DNA from 3 places in the Rhodobacter sp. CZR27 genome. Region 2 is predicted to be linked to each of the others. Evidence: riboswitches for the same ligand, from Rfam matches in the RefSeq annotation. Region 2 holds a riboswitch; each other region holds the start of a gene.
What was found. Region 2 has a riboswitch for cobalamin ahead of CK951_RS05680 (TonB-dependent siderophore receptor). Riboswitches for the same ligand answer to the same signal wherever they lie in the genome.
Positions count from the first base shown of each region.

Region 1 (6,095 bases), 1.5 Mb from region 2:
CCAGTGCTCGATCCCGGTGAAGGACGCGGTCGTGATCTCGCGCTTCCGCGACCGCGCGACGCGGGTGGAATGGCGCCACCGGCTGGAGGATCACGACGGCTCGGAGACGGGCGAGGGCGGCATCGACCGCTGGCTGATCCTGACCGATGCGCTGGGCCTTGATCGCGCCTATGTCGAATCGACCGAGGGCATCCTGCCCGCCACCCGCTTCGCCGTGGACGCCTATGTGCATTTCGTGCGGGATCAGAGCCCGCTCGAGGCCATCGCCTCGTGCCTGACCGAACTCTTTGCGCCGAACATCCATCGCGAGCGGATCTCGGGGATGCTGTCGCACTACGACTTCGTGAACCCCACCGTGATGGCCTATTTCCAGCGCCGCCTGACGCAGGCACCGCGCGATGCGGATTTCGCCCTGCGCTACGTCCGCGAGCATGCGCGGACGCCCGAGCAGCGCGAGGCGGTCTGCAACGCGCTGATCTTCAAGACGCAGGTGCTGTGGGTGCAACTCGACGCGCTGCACCATGCCTATGTGCTGGGTCACATCCCGCCCGGCGCCTTCGTGCCGGAGGAGATGCGATGAGCCGCCGTATCCTTGGCCCCGACAGCCGCGTCATGCTGGCCCGCCACGCGAAGCTGCGCCTGGACAGCGCGCGCGGGCGCTGGGTGCTGCTGGTGCCCGAGAAGGTGATGACGCCCGACGACATCTGCGTCGAGGTGCTGCAGCATTGCGACGGACGGAAGTCGATCGCCGGCCTGACGGCCGAGCTTGAAGCGAAATATACCGCCGAGCCCGGCGTGATCGCGCGCGAGGTGCTGGCGCTGCTGCAGGATCTGGCTGACCGCGGTTTCCTGATCGAGCGCGAGGCCGCCTGATGGACGATGCAGCCTTCACCGCCCCCGCACCGGCCGCCCGCTCGGACCACGACATCCCGATGGCGGTGCTGGCCGAGCTGACCCACCGCTGCCCGCTGCAATGCCCCTATTGCTCGAACCCGGTCGAGCTGGAGGCGGCAAGCCGCGAGCTGTCCACCGCGGAGTGGCAGCGGGTGATGACGGAACTGGCCGAGCTGGGCGTCCTGCAGATCCACTTCTCGGGCGGCGAGCCGCTGGTGCGCAAGGATCTGGTGGCGCTGGTCGCCCATGCGGAAGCCGTGGGGCTTTACTCCAACCTCATCACCTCGGCGGTGATGCTGACGCGCGAGAAGGTGGCGGAGCTGGCCGATGCGGGCCTCGCCCATGTCCAGATCAGCCTGCAGGGCGCGACGCCCGCGCTCGCGGATCGCGTCGGCGGCTACCGTGGCGGCCACGCGAAGAAGCTGCAGGCGGCGGAATGGGTGCGCGAGGCGGGGCTGGCGCTCACGCTCAACGCGGTGATGCACCGGCAGAACCTGGACGAACTGCCCGCGATCCTCGACATGGCCGTCGCGATGGGGGCGCAGCGGCTCGAGGTGGCGCATGTGCAGTATTACGGCTGGGCGCTGAAGAACCGGGCCGCGCTGATGCCCTCGGTCGCGCAGCTCGACGAGGCGACGCGGATCGTCGATGAGGCGCGCGAGCGGCTCGCGGGGGTCCTGTCGATCGACTACGTGATCCCGGACTATTACGCCGTGCGGCCGAAGACCTGCATGGGTGGCTGGGGGCGGCAGTTCTTCAACATCTCGCCCTCGGGCAAGGTGCTGCCCTGCCACGCGGCCGAGACGATCACCGGGCTGCGCTTCGATTCGGTGCGCGACGCGCCGCTGGCCGAGATCTGGCACCGGTCCGAGGCGCTGAACCGCTACCGCGGCACGGCCTGGATGCAGGAGCCCTGCCGAAGCTGCATCCATGCCGAGGAGGACTTCGGCGGCTGTCGCTGCCAAGCCTTCGCACTGGCAGGCGATGCGGCGGCGACGGATCCCGCCTGTGCGAAGTCGCCGCTGCACGCGCGGATCTTCGCGCTGGCGGATGGCGAGGCGGCGGCGGGCTCCGGGCGGTTCCTCTATCGCAACTTCTCGGGCGGCACTCCGGAAGCGTAAGAGCCGCGCGGTTCGTCGGCGGTCTCGGGGCGCCAAGGGCGGCACGTCAGGCGAGCGCGGCTTCCAGTCGCTGCCACTCCGGCTCCTCTCCCGGCAGGCCCAGGCGGATCAGGAGGTCCGACCACGGGAAGATCCGGCTCCAGATCCGGGCGCGGGCGAGGCGGTCCTGCGCTTGGGCCGCATCGGGTGTGGAGTAGAGCCGGAAGAGGTGCGCGCCGCCTTCCACAGACCAGCCCGCGCGTTGCGCAAGTCTGTCCAGCCGCTCCGTCTCTGCCGCGAGGCGGGCGGTGGTGGCCTCGGCCCACGCCCGATCCGCCAGCGCCGCCGTGCCGGCGGCAATGGCCGGTCCGGACACGGACCAGGGGCCAGCCATGGACGCCAGCGCACCGATGTCCTCTGCCGCGCCCAGCACGAAGCCGAGGCGCAGCCCGGCCAGCCCGTAGAACTTGCCGAACGAACGCAGCACCAGCAGGCCGGGAACACCCGCCTCGGGCGCCAGCGACAGCTCCGGCACCGGATCGCCGAAGCTTTCGTCGACCAGCAGGCGACCCACGAGGGGCAGCAACGCGCGCAGGGTTTCGGGGCTGTGCTGCCGGCCGTCGGGGTTGTTCGGGTTCACCACCACGGCGAGGTGGGCTCCGGCGAGGGCCTCCGCATGCCCCACCTCCTCGACCCGCCAACCCGCCGCGCGCAGGCTCGCCGCATGTTCGTTGTAGGTCGGTGCCAGCACACGGGCGAGGCCGGGCGGCGCCAGCCGCGGCACCAGCTGGATCGCCGCCTGCGCGCCCGCGACGGAGAGCATCGGCGCCTGCGTGCGATAGGCGGCGCGCGCGGCGGACTCGAGCCCGGCAAGGGCCGCGGCATCGGGCAGCGCGGTCAGCGCGCGCGGGGGCAGGGCAGGCATCGGATAGGGGCGGCGGTTGATCCCGGTCGATAGGTCCAGCCAGTCGTCCACCCGGCCGCCGAACCGGGCCGCCGCCGCATCCAGATTGCCGCCGTGATCGCGCATTGCAGGTCTCCTCAGGCGAGGGACGGCCCGCCGATCCGGAAACGGGTGATGCGGGAAAAGCCCGCTGCCTGCAACGTCTCTTCGGCGCGGATCGGCACGGTGCCCGGCGCGAAGATCAGGGCGCGGGCCGGGCCGGTATGGCCGATGGCCCAGCCCGTCGCGCCCAGCCGCTGGGCAAGCGCCGCCGTGGGATCGTCTGCCGGGCCGCGCAGCGCGAGGCACCGCCCGGCGGCGGCCGAGGCGAGGCCCGCCAGCGTCGGAAGGTCCGCGCCCGGCCAGCGTTCCACAAGGTCCGAGACGTCGGGAAAGCGCAGGTCGGTGGGGTCGGTGCGGCACGCAGGGCCGAGAAACCCGCCGAGGATCTCCATCCGCGGCAGCGGCGGCAGCGTGGCAAGCACCCGCCCCTCGCGCGAGGCCCATAGCAGGCGCTCGGGCCGGTCGAACATCAGCGGATCGCTGGCGCCTTCGGAGGCGAGGCAGGCCCGGGCGAGGGTGGCGGGATCGCCGATCCCCGCCGCCCGCAGCACGGCGACCCTCGCGGCGGTCGAGGCCCCGGCGCCCCCGCCCGGAGGCAGCCCAAGCGTCAGCCGGAAGCGCCCGGTCGGCGCGGCACCGGCCGAGACCAGCAGCCGGCGCAGCAGGGGAAGCGACAGCACCCGCGCGGCCGGCTGGTGCAGCGCGAGCCGGCCGGGCTGTCGCACCGCCTCGGCCGCCAGCGGCGGGCAGGGCAGGGTGATCAGGGCCAGCGGCCCCGCCGGGCCGAGCCGGCCCTGCAGGAACTCTCCCAGGTGGCCCGCTACCCGAACCTGCCGGTGGCCTGCGTCGCAGGTCGCGATCCCGCCGGTCGTCTCGGGCATCAGTGCAGCGCCAGCCCCGGCGCCTCGGCGGCCGAGGCGACGACCAGCGCCGCGGGCTCGGCCATGGGGCGGGCGGGCCAGCCGGCCTTGCCGGTCCCGGTCAGCAGGTCGGCCAGCCGCAGCAGATCCGGCGACCAGTCCGAGGGTTCGAGATCGCAGAACAGATGAAGCTCGGCCGAGGTGACCCGGAACAGGGCGGTGCAGGGCCGGCTGCAGCCCTCGAGCCGGACGCAGCCCTGCATCTCGAACCCGGGCTGGATCGCGCCGCCTGCCTGTCCGACCGATTGTGCCAGATGTTCCATCATGGCAAGCCCCTGCCTGCAGGGCTGGTTCAGGTGCCGGCACAGCGTCGAGCTGTAGGTCCGGCCGTTCCGCGTCACGATCATTGCGCCCTCCGCGCCTTCTGGACGGGCAGGCGAAGGGGGAAGGCACCGGAACGCCTGCACCCTGCGCCCGGGACACCCCGCCCGGTTTCCACAGCTCTTCCGACGGCAGGTCTCCTGACTCGCGGGTCTTCGCTTGCCCCGCCCTTCCCGGCCTGTCCGAGGCCAGTGGGCATCATGGGGCGCGCTCGCCGCCTACAGTTGCGGGGGCAGTCGCGGAGTTGGGCCGAGCCCGCACCGCATTCCCTCTTCGCCCGGGGGAAAACCCCGGGACCGTCCCGCGCAGCATCCGCCTTTCCCGCCGGGCGCGCAAGGCCCCGCGGCGGGTCACAGCTCGATGTCGAGCGTGACCGGGAAATGATCCGACGCCGCCAGCAGGGCCTCCTGCAGCTCGGGGATCTTCAGGCAGTTGGGGTCGTTCAGCGGGTGCCAGATGCGCCAGCGCGGGTTCCTGGCCGCCAGATCGGGCGAGACCATGATGAAGTCGAGCAGCGCCTCGAAGAACTGCTGCTGCGGCGCCAGCCAGAACCGGGCCGAACTCGGCGAGATCCCCACCTTCTGCGTCAGCGCCATCCGGGCATGCGGCTCGTGCAGGCGCGACTTCGGCTCGTCATCCAGACCCATCACGATCTCGATCCCCGAGTGGCCGAACAACTGCTCGTATTCGTCCAGCCCGGGGCCGTCGTTGAAGTCGCCCATCACGATCAGGCTCTGGCCGTGGGCAAGATGGGCAGCCACCCGGCGGCGCAGCCAGACGCATTCCGCCAGCTGCTGGCGGCGGTTCTCGATCGCGATGCGGACGGTCTCGGCGGGCGTGCGGCTGTTGCGCGGTGCCTTCGACTTGACGTGGACGCCGATCAGCCGCAGCGCATGGCCGTCCGCGCGAACCGCCAGCTCCAGCGGCGGCTTCGAGAACCGGATCGCCTCGGGGGCCGCGTCCACGTCGATGTCGAAGCGGAACACCTCGTCGAACCGCGGCGCCTTGGCGCTTTCCTGCGGATCGTGGCGCGCCTCGATCCGGTCGGGATTGTAGAGCAGCGCGATCTCCTGCTCGGTCGGGTTCGCAAATCCCATCGCCACGCGCGAGGCCTTCAGCTCGAAGGTGCGCGCGAAGGTCTCGAGCGCCTTCACCGTCGAGCGGCGCGAGCCCTGGTTCGGCGCTTCGATCACCATGATCGCATCGGCATCGAGCGCGCTGAACACGATGCCGAGCGACTCGATCTGGTTGCGCCGCGTGACCTCGAAGCGGCCGGAAAGCTCGTTGTCGGGCAGGAGCCGGCCGCGGTCGTCGAAAAGCGAGTTGAACCACTCGACGTTGTAGGTGGCGATGCGCAGGGGCGCGGCCATCAGGCGGCCTGCCGGGCGCTGATCTCCTCCCAGGCGCGGTTGATGTCGATCAGCCGTCGCTCGGCAAGCTTCACCGCCTCTTCCGGCACGCCGCGGGCGATCATCCGGTCGGGGTGGCAGTCACGCACCGCCTGCTTCCACGCCAGACGGATGTCCTCGATCGGCGCGTCGGGCTCGACGCCCAGAACGTCATAGGGATCGCGCGGCACGTCGGGCACGAAGCGTGCGCGCAGCGCCCGGAAGCAGCGGTCGCCCAGCCCGAAGATCCGGGCAACCTCGGCGAGGAACAGATCCTCGCGCGGGTGATACCTGCCGTCGGCGACCGAGACGTGGAACAGCCCTTCCAGCAGGTCCACGAGGATGCGGTCGTCGTCGCGGAACATCGCCTTGATCTTGCGGGCATAGGCGTCGAAGCCGGCCACGTCCTGACGGGCAAGGTTGAAGACGCGGGCCGCGTTCGCCTCCTCGGCCGGCGGGATGGCGA
Region 1 covers NZ_CP023548.1:2,668,888-2,674,982, reverse strand. Annotated here, with positions in the region: gene pqqC (pyrroloquinoline-quinone synthase PqqC) at 1-580, shown strand, start outside; gene pqqD (pyrroloquinoline quinone biosynthesis peptide chaperone PqqD) at 577-873, shown strand; gene pqqE (pyrroloquinoline quinone biosynthesis protein PqqE) at 873-2,015, shown strand; gene cobD (threonine-phosphate decarboxylase CobD) at 2,062-3,024, opposite strand; gene CK951_RS13025 (propanediol utilization protein) at 3,036-3,881, opposite strand; gene CK951_RS13020 (hypothetical protein) at 3,881-4,267, opposite strand; cobalamin riboswitch at 4,354-4,557, opposite strand; gene CK951_RS13015 (endonuclease/exonuclease/phosphatase family protein) at 4,592-5,611, opposite strand; gene CK951_RS13010 (molecular chaperone DjiA) at 5,611-6,095, opposite strand, start outside.
Region 1: linked by a shared signal. The riboswitch ahead of CK951_RS13020 (hypothetical protein) and the one ahead of CK951_RS05680 (TonB-dependent siderophore receptor) in region 2 are both predicted to bind cobalamin.

Region 2 (6,095 bases):
TCAGCGCGTCAAGGCCGCGGCCCAGCGTCAGCAGAAGCGCCATGCCGGCGATGACGAAGGGCGCGGCCAGCGCGACATGGGTCATCGACCGGTCGGCCAGAGAGCCCATCATCCAGAACACGATCTCCATCGCGGCGAAGGGGTTGGGCGACAGGTTCAGGACCAGCGCCACCCCCGCCGCCGCCAGCGCCGAGATCGCGACGCCGGCAAGGATCAGCGCCAGCGCCCCGCCGCGGGGCCCCGCAAGCCCGAGGATCAGCAGCACCGAAAGCCCCGCCCCCGCCAGCGCGGCCACCGGCAGCGCCAGCGTGAACGCAGCAGCAAGCCCGGTCTGCAACGCGATCACCGCCCCGAGTGCTGCCGATGAAGAAACGCCGACAAGTCCCGGCTCCGCCAGCGGATTTCGCAGATAGCCCTGCATCGCGGCGCCCGACAGCCCGAGGACCGCGCCAACCATCAGCCCCAGCAGCGCCCGCGGCAGACGGATCTCGCGCATCACCAGAACCACCGCCTCGCCCTGCCCGGTGACAAGCGCCGAGAGCGAATCCGCAAGGCCGAGCGCCGCCGGCCCCACCAGCAGCGATGCCGCGAAGAGCAGCACCACGAGCCCTGAAAGGGCTACGAGAAGCACGGGATATCTCACCGTGCGCCATCCAGCATGGTCAGGCGCAGGGCCGCCAGCGCCTCGCGCGCCTCGGCCATGCCGCGCACCGCGCGCAGCACATGGGGCGTGCCGCAGATCCAGTCTGCATCCGTCACCTCGGCAGAGCCGGCCCGGTCCTGGACGGCCTTCAGCGCCGGATGGACAAGGATCTCCTCGGCCCGCGAGGCGCCGGGATAGGGCGTCGAGGTCACGATCACCTCAGGCTGCGCCATCACCAGCCGCTCGAGCGGCAGGTTGCCGCCGCCATCCAGGCCAAGCTCGGCCGCGATGTTGGAGAACCCCGTGTGCCGCAGGACCGAGTCGGCCAGCGTGCCCGAGCCGGTGGTGTAGCCCGAAGGATAATACATCGCGGCGCGCGCCGGCGGCGCCTCGATCCTCAGCCGGTCGAGGCCGGCCTCGAACTCGGCGGCCAGTTCCTCGGCCTCGGCCTCGCGGCCGAGCGCCCGGCCCACTATGCGCAGGTGGCCCGCCACGTCGTCGAGCGTCGTCGCCGGCGGCAGCTCGATTACCTCGACGCCGAGCCGGCGCAGCAGATCGACACTGGCCCGCGCGGTGAAGGTGCCGGCCAGCACGAGATCCGGCCGCATCAGGAACACCTGCTCGGCCTGACCCATGTTGGCGGGATAGGCCCGGGCCTCCTCGACCATGGCCGAGGTCTGCGGCTCTGAGGCGAGATGCGAGACCGAGACCAGCTGGCCGGGCGCCGCCAGCATCATCGCCAGCTGGTCGGTGCAGAGGTTGACGGACACGACCCGCCGCGGCGCCTCGGCCACGGCGGCTGAGGCAACCATCGACAGGGCCGAGACTACCGCGAGAACGGCCTTAAAAGCTCTTTCGCAAGCCGACATAGAACGCCCTGCCCGATGTGCCGAAGCCCTTGACTACCTGATAGTCCTCGTCGAGCAGGTTGTCAGCCCGCAGGTAGACCTGCGCGTCCTGCCCGAGATCAAACTCGACCGTCGCCTCGACGGTCTCGTAGTCGGGCATGGCGATCAGGCTGTTCGCGCGCTCATCGTATAGATTGCGAACGGCGTGGAGCGCAATGCCGGCATCAAGCCGGTCCGTCAAGTCAGCATCCAGACCAAGCCGCAGATCGGTTTCCGGAACGCGCGGAAGTGCCTCGCCGTCCGGATCGCTGGTACGGGTATAGGTCACTACCCCACTCAGTTGCAGACGATCATTCAGCGGAACCGAACCCGACAGCGCAATCCCTGAGGAGCGCGAGGTGCCGTCGGCGGTTTGATATTCGCCGGTATAGGCTGGAAAGGTGGTGAGCGTAACGAACTTGATCAGATCCTCGACTTGCTGGTGGAACAGCGTAGCCTTGACCTCGGCGCCGTTGCCGAAGGTCTTCTCCAGACCGAGATCCACAGACCTGCTACGCTCTGGTCCGAGGTCCTCGTTTCCATATTGCGTGGAGTAGAGCTGATAGAGCGAGGGCGCCACGAAGCCGGACCCGGCCGAGGCGCGCAGCAGCAACGTATCATCCAGGCGCCAGGCAGCGGCGAGGCGGGCGGTGGTGTGGCCGCCAAAGTCGGAATAGTCGTCGTGGCGCGCGGCCAGCGTGACATCCAGTGCCGGCGTCAGTGCCAGCGTCGCCTCTCCGAACAGGCCGTCTATCTCACGTTCCCCGCTGTCCGTGCCTGGCAGGGTCCACTGGTCTGAGGTGGCACTGAAGAGATCCTCGCGCGCATGTGTGGCGCCGAACCCCAGCGTCAAACTGTCGGTCGGCAGATAGCTCGCGCGGTAGTCCATCACCGTACGCGTCCCGTCATAGGACCATTCGTAGGGGGAGGGATCGGGACCGAAGAAGTTGCGTTCCGTGCCTTCCGTCGTCCGTTCGTTCTCGAACCGGTAGATCGAGAGGGTTTGTGTCAGCTGGTCACCGGTCAGTGTGGCGAAGATCCGCCCACCGCGGGTGTGCAGCAGGGAATGATCGTCGTCGGGGGTGACGCCATCATGGAAATCGCCATCGACTTCGCAACACTCATCGATCTGCGAGTCGGCGTGCTGATAGAAGCCCGAAGCCCCGACGCTCAACACGTCGGTTACGTCATACGAAGCGGAAAAGGACAGCCGCTCGGAATCGAACCCGTCGTCTTCGCGGTTTCCGGCGCTGTCGTCACCGGCCGAAAAGCCTTCGCTATGTACGCGTGAAGCGGTGACCGAGACTTCATGCCGGTCGCCCCGCGACGAAAGGGTGTAGGACCCGGACAGGGTCTCATAGCTGCCCGCCTCCAGGGCGACCGATTGGGAGATGCCTTCCTGTTCAGGTCGTTTGGTCGTGACGCTGATGACACCCGCAACCGCCGTGCTGCCATACTGGGCCGATTGTGACCCACCCAGCACCTCGACCCGCGACACGTCCGCCGTGCCGAGCGTGCCGAAATCGAACTGGCTCTGTGTCTGAGCCGGGTCCGAGACGTCGATGCCATCGACGAGCACCTTGATGTAGGCGCCGGGCAGGCCGCGCAAGCGAAGCGACGCAGAAGATCCGATTGGCCCGGTGTCCGAATAAGACAGCGTAGGAAGCGTCGCAAGCGCCCGGCCCAGGGGCATCGCGCCGCTCTGCTTCAGGTCCTCGGCCGAAAGTGTCTCGACCGAGGCGCCCGTCCGCGAGGCCTCGATCGGCGCGATGTTGGCCGAGACCACGATCTCGTCCAGTGCGATGTCCTGTGCCTGCAGCGGCATGGCGGCCAGCAGCGCCAGAAGGGATACGGCTGTGGTCTTCATCTTTCCCTCTCCGTCCGGGTGGCGACCCGGAGTTCGTCCCTGGATGTCCTTGGAAAGGGATCGCCCCTCCGCCGACGGTGAAAGCGTCACCTGAAGCGGATGGCCCGCCTCCCTCGGCGCGCCCCGCGCCACGGGATGGGTGAACTCTTCGGCAGGTCTCCTGACTCACGGGTCACCGCTCGGACCGGCCTTCCCGGGATGACCCAGTGGCATGATCGGCCGTCGCTCGCCGCCTACAGTTGCGGGGGCAGCCGCGGACTTGGCCGTGTGGCCGGACCGCGTTCCCTTTTCATCCGGTCATTGCGCCGGAACCGAAGCGCCTTCTCAATAGGACAAGCATCGCCCCTGTCAAGTGGCCGCTGCAAGCTGGCTTGCCACGCGTCAATCGGCGCAGGGGCGAGAGGTCCGCGACCCGTCGCGACAACCGGAGGCCCAAAGCCGCCCCATGCGCGGCGCCCGGCGCCTGGCGGAGCAGCCGGCCACCTCGGTCGGCACGGCCGAGGGCGGGCGGCAGAGGCCGCGGGCCAAGGCGGGCGACTCGACCGTGGGTTTAGGCCCCTGGCGTGGACTGTCGCGCGAGGCGCCGCGCGCCGGGCGCGCGCCGCAACCACCCCCGGTTGCGCTGCTCAACCCAAGGTTTCGGGTATGCCGTCAAAGCCGGCCTTTTACAGTGATTTGAGGGGCAGTTCCTGTTGTCGGGCGTTTCGCTGTTATGGTATTCGATGCACAGGCACTTTCATTGAAGTATTTGGTCGGGAACGGTACATGGATCTCAGCGTCCTGAAGTCACGCAACGCCAGACTTGTAACCAGTGCAGCCCTCTCTTCCGACGATCCGGCTTCGGCACCCCCGTCGCGGTGCAGTGAGCCCGGAACGAACCTCCTCAATCCGACAATCTTTCACGAATCCTGGTGGCTTGATGCCGCGGTGCCGGGACAGTGGAGCGAGGCGACCGTCAGCGCGGGCGGCAAGCTTTTGGGACGCTTCCCTTACCTGATCTCGAAGCGCGCCTTCGGCCTGACCACCTGCGAGATGCCGGACTTCGTGCATTTCCTGGGGCCGGCGGTCGACGAGGGCAGCGGCGCCCCCTGCAACCGGGCGCTGAAGCACGCGCAGATCGTGCGCGAGCTTTACGAACAGATCCCGAGTGTCGACAACTTCTACCAGCGGATGCACCGGGGCATCACCGACGTGATGGTCTTCGCCGAGGCGGGGCTGCACACCCTGGTGAACTTCACCTTCGAGATCGCCCCCGCCCCGGAACAGCGGATCTGGAGCGAGATGCGCGACAAGACGCGCAACATCATCCGGCGCGCGCAGGAGCGCTATACTGCCTCGGACCGGATCAGCCCCGCGGAATTCGCGGCCTTCTACGAGGCCAACATCGAGAAGGCCGGTCACGACTCCTACTACGACGCCGAGGGCATCACGAGGATCTGCACCGCGGCGGTGGATCGGGGGCGTGGACGGATCCTCTGCGCCCGGGCCGCGGACGGGTCGATCTCGGCCGCGATCTTCTGTGCCTGGGATGCGACGACCTGCTACTACCTGCTCAGCACGCGCGACAGGGGGCAGGATCATGGGGCAACCGCCCTGCTGATCTGGGAGGCGATCCGTCATGCCTCCGGCATGGGGCTCATCTTCGACTTCGACGGGCTCTACACCCGCGGGAACCGGGTGTTCTTCACCGGCTTCGGCGGCGTCACCCGGCCGCGCTACGTGGTGTGCCGCAATACGCTGCCTTACCGGCTGGTGGACCGGCTCGGACGGACGCTCGGCAGATTCCGCCGCTGACCGGCCCGCAAGGGGAAGGGGGCGGCCCTTGCGGCCGCCCCGATCGCCCAGATCATTGCACCTTCACCTCGGCCGTCGGACGCGGCGTGGTTTCGGTTTCCGGCGGCAGGGCCGGGATGGTCACGGCCGGCAGCGTGCCGGTCAGGGTTTCGAGGAAGGCCACCACCTGCCCCACTTCCTGGTCTGTCATCTGCTGGCCAAGCTGGCTTTCCGCCATGACCTCGACGGCCGTCCGCAGGTCCCAGACCTTGCCGGAGTGGAAATAGGGCGCGGTCAGCGCCACGTTGCGCAGCGGCGCGGCACGGAAGACATATTCGTCATCGGCCGTTTCGGTGACCGAGAAGCGGCCCTTGTCGCCCGCCGGCAGGATGTCCGCGCCGGGTTTCTCGATCAGGCCGAACGGATAGTAGCCGTGGCCGCCCACGTTCACGCCCGAGTGGCAGGACGAGCAGCCCTTGTCGATGAAGAGCGCGAGCCCGGCCTTCGCATCCTCTTCCAATGCCGCGTCGTCGCCGTTCAGGAAGGCATCGAAGGGCGAGGGCGTGATCAGGGTGGCCTCGAAGGCCTCGATCGCCTTGGCCATGTTGTCGAAGGTCGCGGGAGCCGCCTCGTCGGGGAAGGCCGCCTTGAACCACTCGACATAGGCCGGCATCGACGCCAGCGTCAGTTCGACCTGCGCGGGGGTGTTCGCCATCTCGACCCCCGCCTGCACCGGACCCTTGGCCTGCGCCTTCAGGTCGTCCGCCCGGCCGTCCCAGAACTGCGCCTCGTTCAGCACCGCGTTGAGCACCGTGGGCGCGTTGCGCGGCCCCTTCTGCCAGCCGTGGCCGACCGAGGTCTCCATGTTGTCGTCGCCGCCGGTCGCGAGGTTGTGGCACGAGGCGCAGGAGAACACGCCCGACGC
Region 2 covers NZ_CP023548.1:1,122,074-1,128,168, reverse strand. Annotated here, with positions in the region: gene CK951_RS05690 (iron ABC transporter permease) at 1-643, opposite strand, end outside; gene CK951_RS05685 (ABC transporter substrate-binding protein) at 640-1,455, opposite strand; gene CK951_RS05680 (TonB-dependent siderophore receptor) at 1,487-3,397, opposite strand; cobalamin riboswitch at 3,530-3,728, opposite strand; gene CK951_RS05675 (GNAT family N-acetyltransferase) at 4,325-5,191, shown strand; gene CK951_RS05670 (cytochrome-c peroxidase) at 5,244-6,095, opposite strand, start outside.

Region 3 (6,095 bases), on a different replicon from region 2:
GCCGATCCGGCCGCCTGCGGCGAGGGGGAATGCACCGATGCGGTCTTTCTCGACCTGCTGAAGCGGAAGATCGCCGGCATCGACCGCGACACGGTGCTGGTGCTTCACCAGATCGGCAGCCACGGCCCGGCCTATCACCTACGCTACCCGCGCGCCTTCGAGCGGTTCCAGCCCGCCTGCCACAGCGCCGAATTCTCGGATTGCACCGACGAGGAGATCCGCAACGCCTATGACAACACCGTGGCCTTCACCGACCATGTGCTTGCGGGAATGATCGACATGCTTGCCGCGCAGCAGCGGGTGATCCCAGCGCTCGTCTATGTCTCGGACCATGGCGAGTCGCTGGGCGAGAACGGGCTCTACCTGCACGGCGCGCCGTGGTTCATGGCGCCGGACACCCAGACGCGGGTTCCCATGGCGATGTGGCTGTCAGACGCGTTCCGCCGCACCATGCAGCTGGACGAAGCCTGCCTGCGCGCCGCGGCCGAGGCGCCGGCGAGCCATGACAACCTGTTCCATACCCTGCTGGGCCTGATGGACGTCGACACCCGCGTCCGCGATGCCGGTCTCGACCGCGTCTCGGCCTGCCACCACCCGGCCGCCTGAAGGAGTTGCCATGACCGATCGCATCGACATTCCCCGGCCGGGCCGGGTCGACGGCCCCGCGCATCTGCTGGCGGCGGCCAGCCACTCGTTCGGCGGGCTGCGCCGGCTGTCGCACGAAACCGCTTTCCGCCACGAGGGTCTCGCCGGGGCTGCCGGGCTGGCCCTGCTGCTCGGCACCCGCGCCGGGCCGGGCGAGATCGTCGTGGCCGTGCTCCTCTTCCTGATGCTCGTCGCGGTCGAGGCGCTGAACACCGCGATCGAGGTGATCGTCGATCATCTGTCGCCCGGCTGGGCCGAATTCGCGCGGGATGCCAAGGACCTGGGCTCGCTGGCCGTGCTCTGCCTGATCGCGGCGAACCTGGTCTTCCTCGGCTATGCCGTGCTGTCCTGAGGCGGAACGGCCCGCGCCTGAAATCCCCCGTCGCGCCCCGGAACGGGCGAGGCAAGGCGCAGCTGCCAGCCCGCGCCGTTCACGATGCCGCTGGCGATGGCAAGGCCCAGCCCGGACCCCTTGCCGTGGGTCCGGCCGCGCTCGAACCGGGTCGCCAGCCGTGACAGAATCCCGGCCGGGATCGGGCGGCAGTCGTTGGTGACGGCAAGGCCGTCGGGACCCAGCGTCACCTCCACCGGCCCGTCGCCATGGGCCAGAGCATTCTCGATCAGGTTGCGCGCGAGGATCGCGAAGGCGTCCGGATCGAGATGCGAGACGAGCGGGCCTGCCTCGAGGCGGATCCGCCACCCCTCGGGTGCGTGGCGGAAGTCCTCGACCACCATGTGGAGCAGGGGGGCAAGATCCCTCGCCTCGGGCGCCAGCACCCCCGCCCCCTCGGCGCGGGAGAGCTGCAGCAGCTTTTCGGAAAGCCGCGCCAGACGCTTAAGTTCGGCCTCCAGCCCCTCGGCCCGGGGCCGAAGCGACTCGGGCGCCTCGGCCACCAGCCGCTGGGTCTGGGCAAGGGCGGCTGCGACGGGCGTGCGCAACTCGTGCGCCGCATTGGCGGTGAAGCTGCGTTCGGCATCGAGGGCGCGGCCAAGGCGCGCCATCAGGCGATCCACGGCGTCCCGGATCGGCAGCAACTCGACCTGGAGCGACCTTGTGCCGAGCGGGCGCAGGTCGGTCTCGTCCCGCCCCTGCACCTCGCGCGAGAGGTCGCGCAACCGGGCCAGACCCACGCGGGTGCGCCAGGCCACCAGCGCAAGGGTGATGGGCAGGATCAGCAGGAGCGGCACCACGAAGGCGATCAGCGTCTCCTCCACCGCCTCGCGGCGGTTCTCCAGCGGCTCCGCAATCTCGATCGTCCACTGGCCGCTGGCATCCTGGGCCGAATAGATCCGGTGGTCCGGTCCGGTCCGGAACCCCGGCGGCAAGGGGTCCGCGAAGGTAACGGCCGAGGCCCCCTGCGACCAGAGCACCGTGGTGCCGGAGGCGTCGCGGATGACGAAGGTCAGGCCTTCCTCGTGATCACCCGCGCGCGCGACCGGCTCGGGCTCCACCGCGCTGGCCAGACGGTCGCCGGCCACCGCCAGCGGCAGCAGCCGCTCGGCCGTCTCCTGCAGCGCACTGTCGAACAGCTCGTCCAGTTCCTCGCGCATGTAGTGGATCGCCAGCAGCGTCGCCGCCGTCCAGAGCAGCACGATGCCGGCCGAAAGGCTGAGCGCGAGGTCGCGGCGCAGGCTGCGCGCCCGCCTCATCGCCGCACCAGCCGGTAGCCCAGCCCGCGCTGCGTCTCGATCCGGTCGCGGCCCAGCTTCTTGCGCAGCCGGCTGACATAGACCTCGATCGTGTTGCTCTCGACCTCGGCATCGAAGTTGTAGAGCGTCTCCTCGAGCTGCGCCTTGGACACGATCGAGTTCGGCCGGTGCAGCAGGGCGTCCAGGATCGCCCATTCCCGATGGCTGAGGACGACCGGGCCATCGGGTCCCTCGATGCTGCGCCCGGCGACATCGACCTCGAGCGGGCCGATCATCAGCCTCGGATTGGGGTTGCCGGCATAGCGCCGAGCCACGGCACCGATGCGCGCCGACAGTTCGGACAGGTCGAACGGCTTGACCATGTAGTCGTCGGCGCCGGCGTTCAGGCCCTCGATCCGCTCGGTAATGCGGTCGCGCGCGGTCAGGATGATCACCGGCATCCCCAGCCCGCGCGCCCGGAGCCGGCGCAGGAAGTCGATGCCGCTGCCGTCGGGCAGGGTCAGGTCAAGCAGCACGAGATCGAAGCTGGCCGTCTCGACCGAGGCAAGCGCATCCTCGACCGAGGCCACGAGATCGGCCGCATGGCCCTCGGCCGCAAGCTGGTCGCGGATCGCCCCGCCCAGCCCCGCGTCGTCCTCTACCAGTAGGATGCGCATCGGATCTCCGCCGGCCCTTGCCCTGCCCGCATCTTCCATGCGGTGCGGCGGGGGCAGGCGTCAAGCGCGGGGCGCGCGGCCCGGGACCCGTGGGCGCCCGGGCGCCGGCTTTCACTTCGAGGCCAGCGTGATCGGCAGCGCCTCGGCCGAGATCCGCACCGTCCCGCCCGTGCGGGCGAAGGTGTAGATGGTGCGCTGTTCGAACGGCAGCGAGAAGTGGACGGAGTCCCGATCCTCGAGCCGCATCTTCACCACCTGCGGCTCGGCCGAGGGCGAGCGGGCGCGGAAGGCCGCGGTCACCTCGATCCCGCCATCGGCCAGATCGGTGCGATAGGCCGCCATGTCGAGCGCGCCGGTGTGCAGGCTGCCCGCCTGCAGCGGCGCGGTCAGCGTGACCTCTTCGGCCGAGGCGGCGGCGGCCAGTGTCAGCGCGGCGAGGGATAGGGAGAGAATCGTTTTCATATCGGGACCTGTCCAGAACGGGAGGCGGCCGGATCGGCCGGATCATGTGTCGGCAAGGACCTAATGCTGCGGCGCAGCACTGTCCATGCGCGCGGCTGCAGTCCCGCTATGCAGCAGGCGGGATGATGGCGCACCACCGCTCCGCGCAAGCGCGGCGGCGACAGACGCGCGGCGCAACGCCCGCCGGGCGGGTGCTTGCGCAACAGGAGGGGCAGGTTCCGGCCGCGCGACATGCAGAAAGTTGACGCGGGTGCCGCGATCTGTCACGCCCTGCCCTGACGGTTCCCGACCGCCGCAAGGCCAAGGGATGAAAAGGGAACGCGGTGAGGGGGTGACAGCCCGAATCCGCGACTGCCCCCGCAACTGTGAGCGGCGAGCCGCCTCCGAAGACGCCACTGGCCGATGGCCGGGAAGGTTCGGGGAGGGCTGTGACCCGCGAGTCAGGAGACCTGCCGTCGCTTTCGCCGGGCAACCGGACCCACCCCATGCGCCGTCGGGGATGACGGCTAGGAGGACCACATGCATATCGAACCCGGTCTCGTGACCGGAGCAAAACTCGCCGTAGGCTATGCCACCGCGGTGACGGCCGGAGGCTACACGCTGAAGCTTGCCGCCGAGACCATCCGCGAGAAGGGCCTGGCCTCGCTCGCGGTGCGCAGCCTCATCGCCGCGGCCTGCGTCTTCACCTTCTTCCAGATCCTGCCGCATTACCCGGTGGGCGTGTCCGAGGTGCACTTCATCCTCGGCTCGACGCTGTTCCTGATCCTCGGGGCGGCGCCGGCCGCCTTCGGCCTGACCGCCGGCCTGCTCGTGCAGGGGCTGTTCTTCGCGCCCTTCGACCTGCCGCAATTCGGCATGAACATCACGACGCTTCTGGTTCCGCTCTTCGCGGTCAAGGCGCTGGCCGACCGGATCATCCCGGCGCACCGGCCCTATGTGGACCTCGACTACGGGCAGGCGCTGGCGCTTTCCACCGCCTATCAGGGCGGCGTGGTGGCCTGGGTCGCCTTCTGGGCCTTCCTCGGCCAGGGCTTCGGCGCCGCGAGCGTGGCTTCGGTCGCAACCTTCGGCAGCGCCTACATGCTGGTCGTCCTGATCGAGCCGCTGACCGACCTTGCGGTGCTGGCGGCGGCCAAGGCTGCGCGCGGCCGTATGCCGGCGGGCCTGTTCACGCCCCGCCTGCATCAGGCGGCCTGACGCCGGGGCGCGGGCGCGGCCGCCGGGCCGCGCCCGCCCTTCCCCGCAGGGGATTGACCCGCGCCACCCCCGCCGCTCCTTCTCGCAACCGACCGGATGGCCCGCCTGCCTCGGCCCGGCACGGAGACTTCATGATGCTGGAAGCTCACTCCCTGCCGCCGGGGCTGATGATCGGCGCTCCGGGCTCGGGCTCGGGCAAGACTACGGTGACGCTGGGGCTTCTGCGCGCCTTCCGAGACGAAGGCCTGGGCGTGCAGCCCTTCAAGAACGGACCCGACTACATCGACCCCGCCTTCCATCGCGTGGCGGCGGGACGCCCCTCGTTCAACCTCGACGGCTGGGCGATGTCGCCGGCGCTTCTGGCGGGCCTGGCCGCCGAGGCGGCAGGCGCGGATCTGGCCCTCGCCGAGGGCTCGATGGGCCTTTATGACGGCACTTCGGCGCCGGGTGTCACCGGGCGCGGCGCGGCGGCCGAGATCGCGGCCCGCTTCGGCTGGCCGGTGGTGCTGGTGCTGGATGCGGCCGGTCAGGCGCAATCGGCCGCGGCGACCGCGCTCGGCTTCGCGCGCCATCCCGACGCGCCGCCCTTCGCGGGCGTGATCCTCAACAACATCGCCTCGGCGCGGCACGAGGTGATGATCCGGCGCGAGATGGAGCGGCTCGGCCTGCCGGTGCTGGGCGCCCTGCCCCGCCGCCGTGACCTCGCGCTGCCCGAGCGTCACCTGGGACTGGTCCAGGCGGGCGAACATCCCGACCTCGAGGGCGCCATCCTGCGCTTTGCCGCGCTCCTGCGCGATCACGCCGATCTTGCGGCGATCCGTGCCGCGGCCCGCTCCACGACAACGACGGCGCCGGGACCGCTGCCGGGGCCGCCCGCGCAGCGCATCGCCCTGGCCTCGGATGCGGCCTTTTCCTTCACCTATCCGCATCTGCTGGAAGGCTGGCGCCGCGCCGGGGCCGAGATCCTGCCCTTCTCGCCGCTGGCCGACGAGGCGCCGCCGGAGGCCGATCTGGTCTGGCTGCCGGGCGGCTATCCCGAACTGCACGCCGGCCGGCTTGCCACGGCGGCACGGTTCCGCGCGGGCCTTCGGCGTCACGCGGAAACCGGGCCCGTTCACGGCGAATGCGGCGGCTACATGGTGCTGGGCGAGGCGCTGGTGGATGCGGCCGGCGTCCGGCATTCGATGACCGGGCTGCTCGGCCTCGTCACCAGCTTCGAGCGGCGGCGGCTGCATCTCGGCTACCGCTGTGCCGAGCTGCTGGCTCCGGTGCCGGGCCATGCCGCCGGCGCGCGACTGCGCGGCCACGAGTTCCACTATTCGTCAATCCTCGCCCAGCCGGACGAGCCGCTGGCCCGGGTGACCAACGCGGAAGGCGAGACGGTGCCCGAAACCGGCTCGCGCCGCGGCACGGTGACCGGCAGCTTCTTTCACCTGATCGCGCCGGAACCGGCGGCCTAGGTCTTCCGCCGACGCCGGGGAATCG
Region 3 covers NZ_CP023549.1:239,897-245,991, forward strand. Annotated here, with positions in the region: gene CK951_RS17300 (phosphoethanolamine transferase) at 1-606, shown strand, start outside; gene CK951_RS17305 (diacylglycerol kinase) at 617-997, shown strand; gene CK951_RS17310 (HAMP domain-containing sensor histidine kinase) at 979-2,295, opposite strand; gene CK951_RS17315 (response regulator transcription factor) at 2,292-2,951, opposite strand; gene CK951_RS17320 (hypothetical protein) at 3,063-3,413, opposite strand; cobalamin riboswitch at 3,676-3,885, shown strand; gene CK951_RS17325 (energy-coupling factor ABC transporter permease) at 3,933-4,610, shown strand; gene CK951_RS17330 (cobyrinate a,c-diamide synthase) at 4,745-6,070, shown strand.
Region 3: linked by a shared signal. The riboswitch ahead of CK951_RS17325 (energy-coupling factor ABC transporter permease) and the one ahead of CK951_RS05680 (TonB-dependent siderophore receptor) in region 2 are both predicted to bind cobalamin.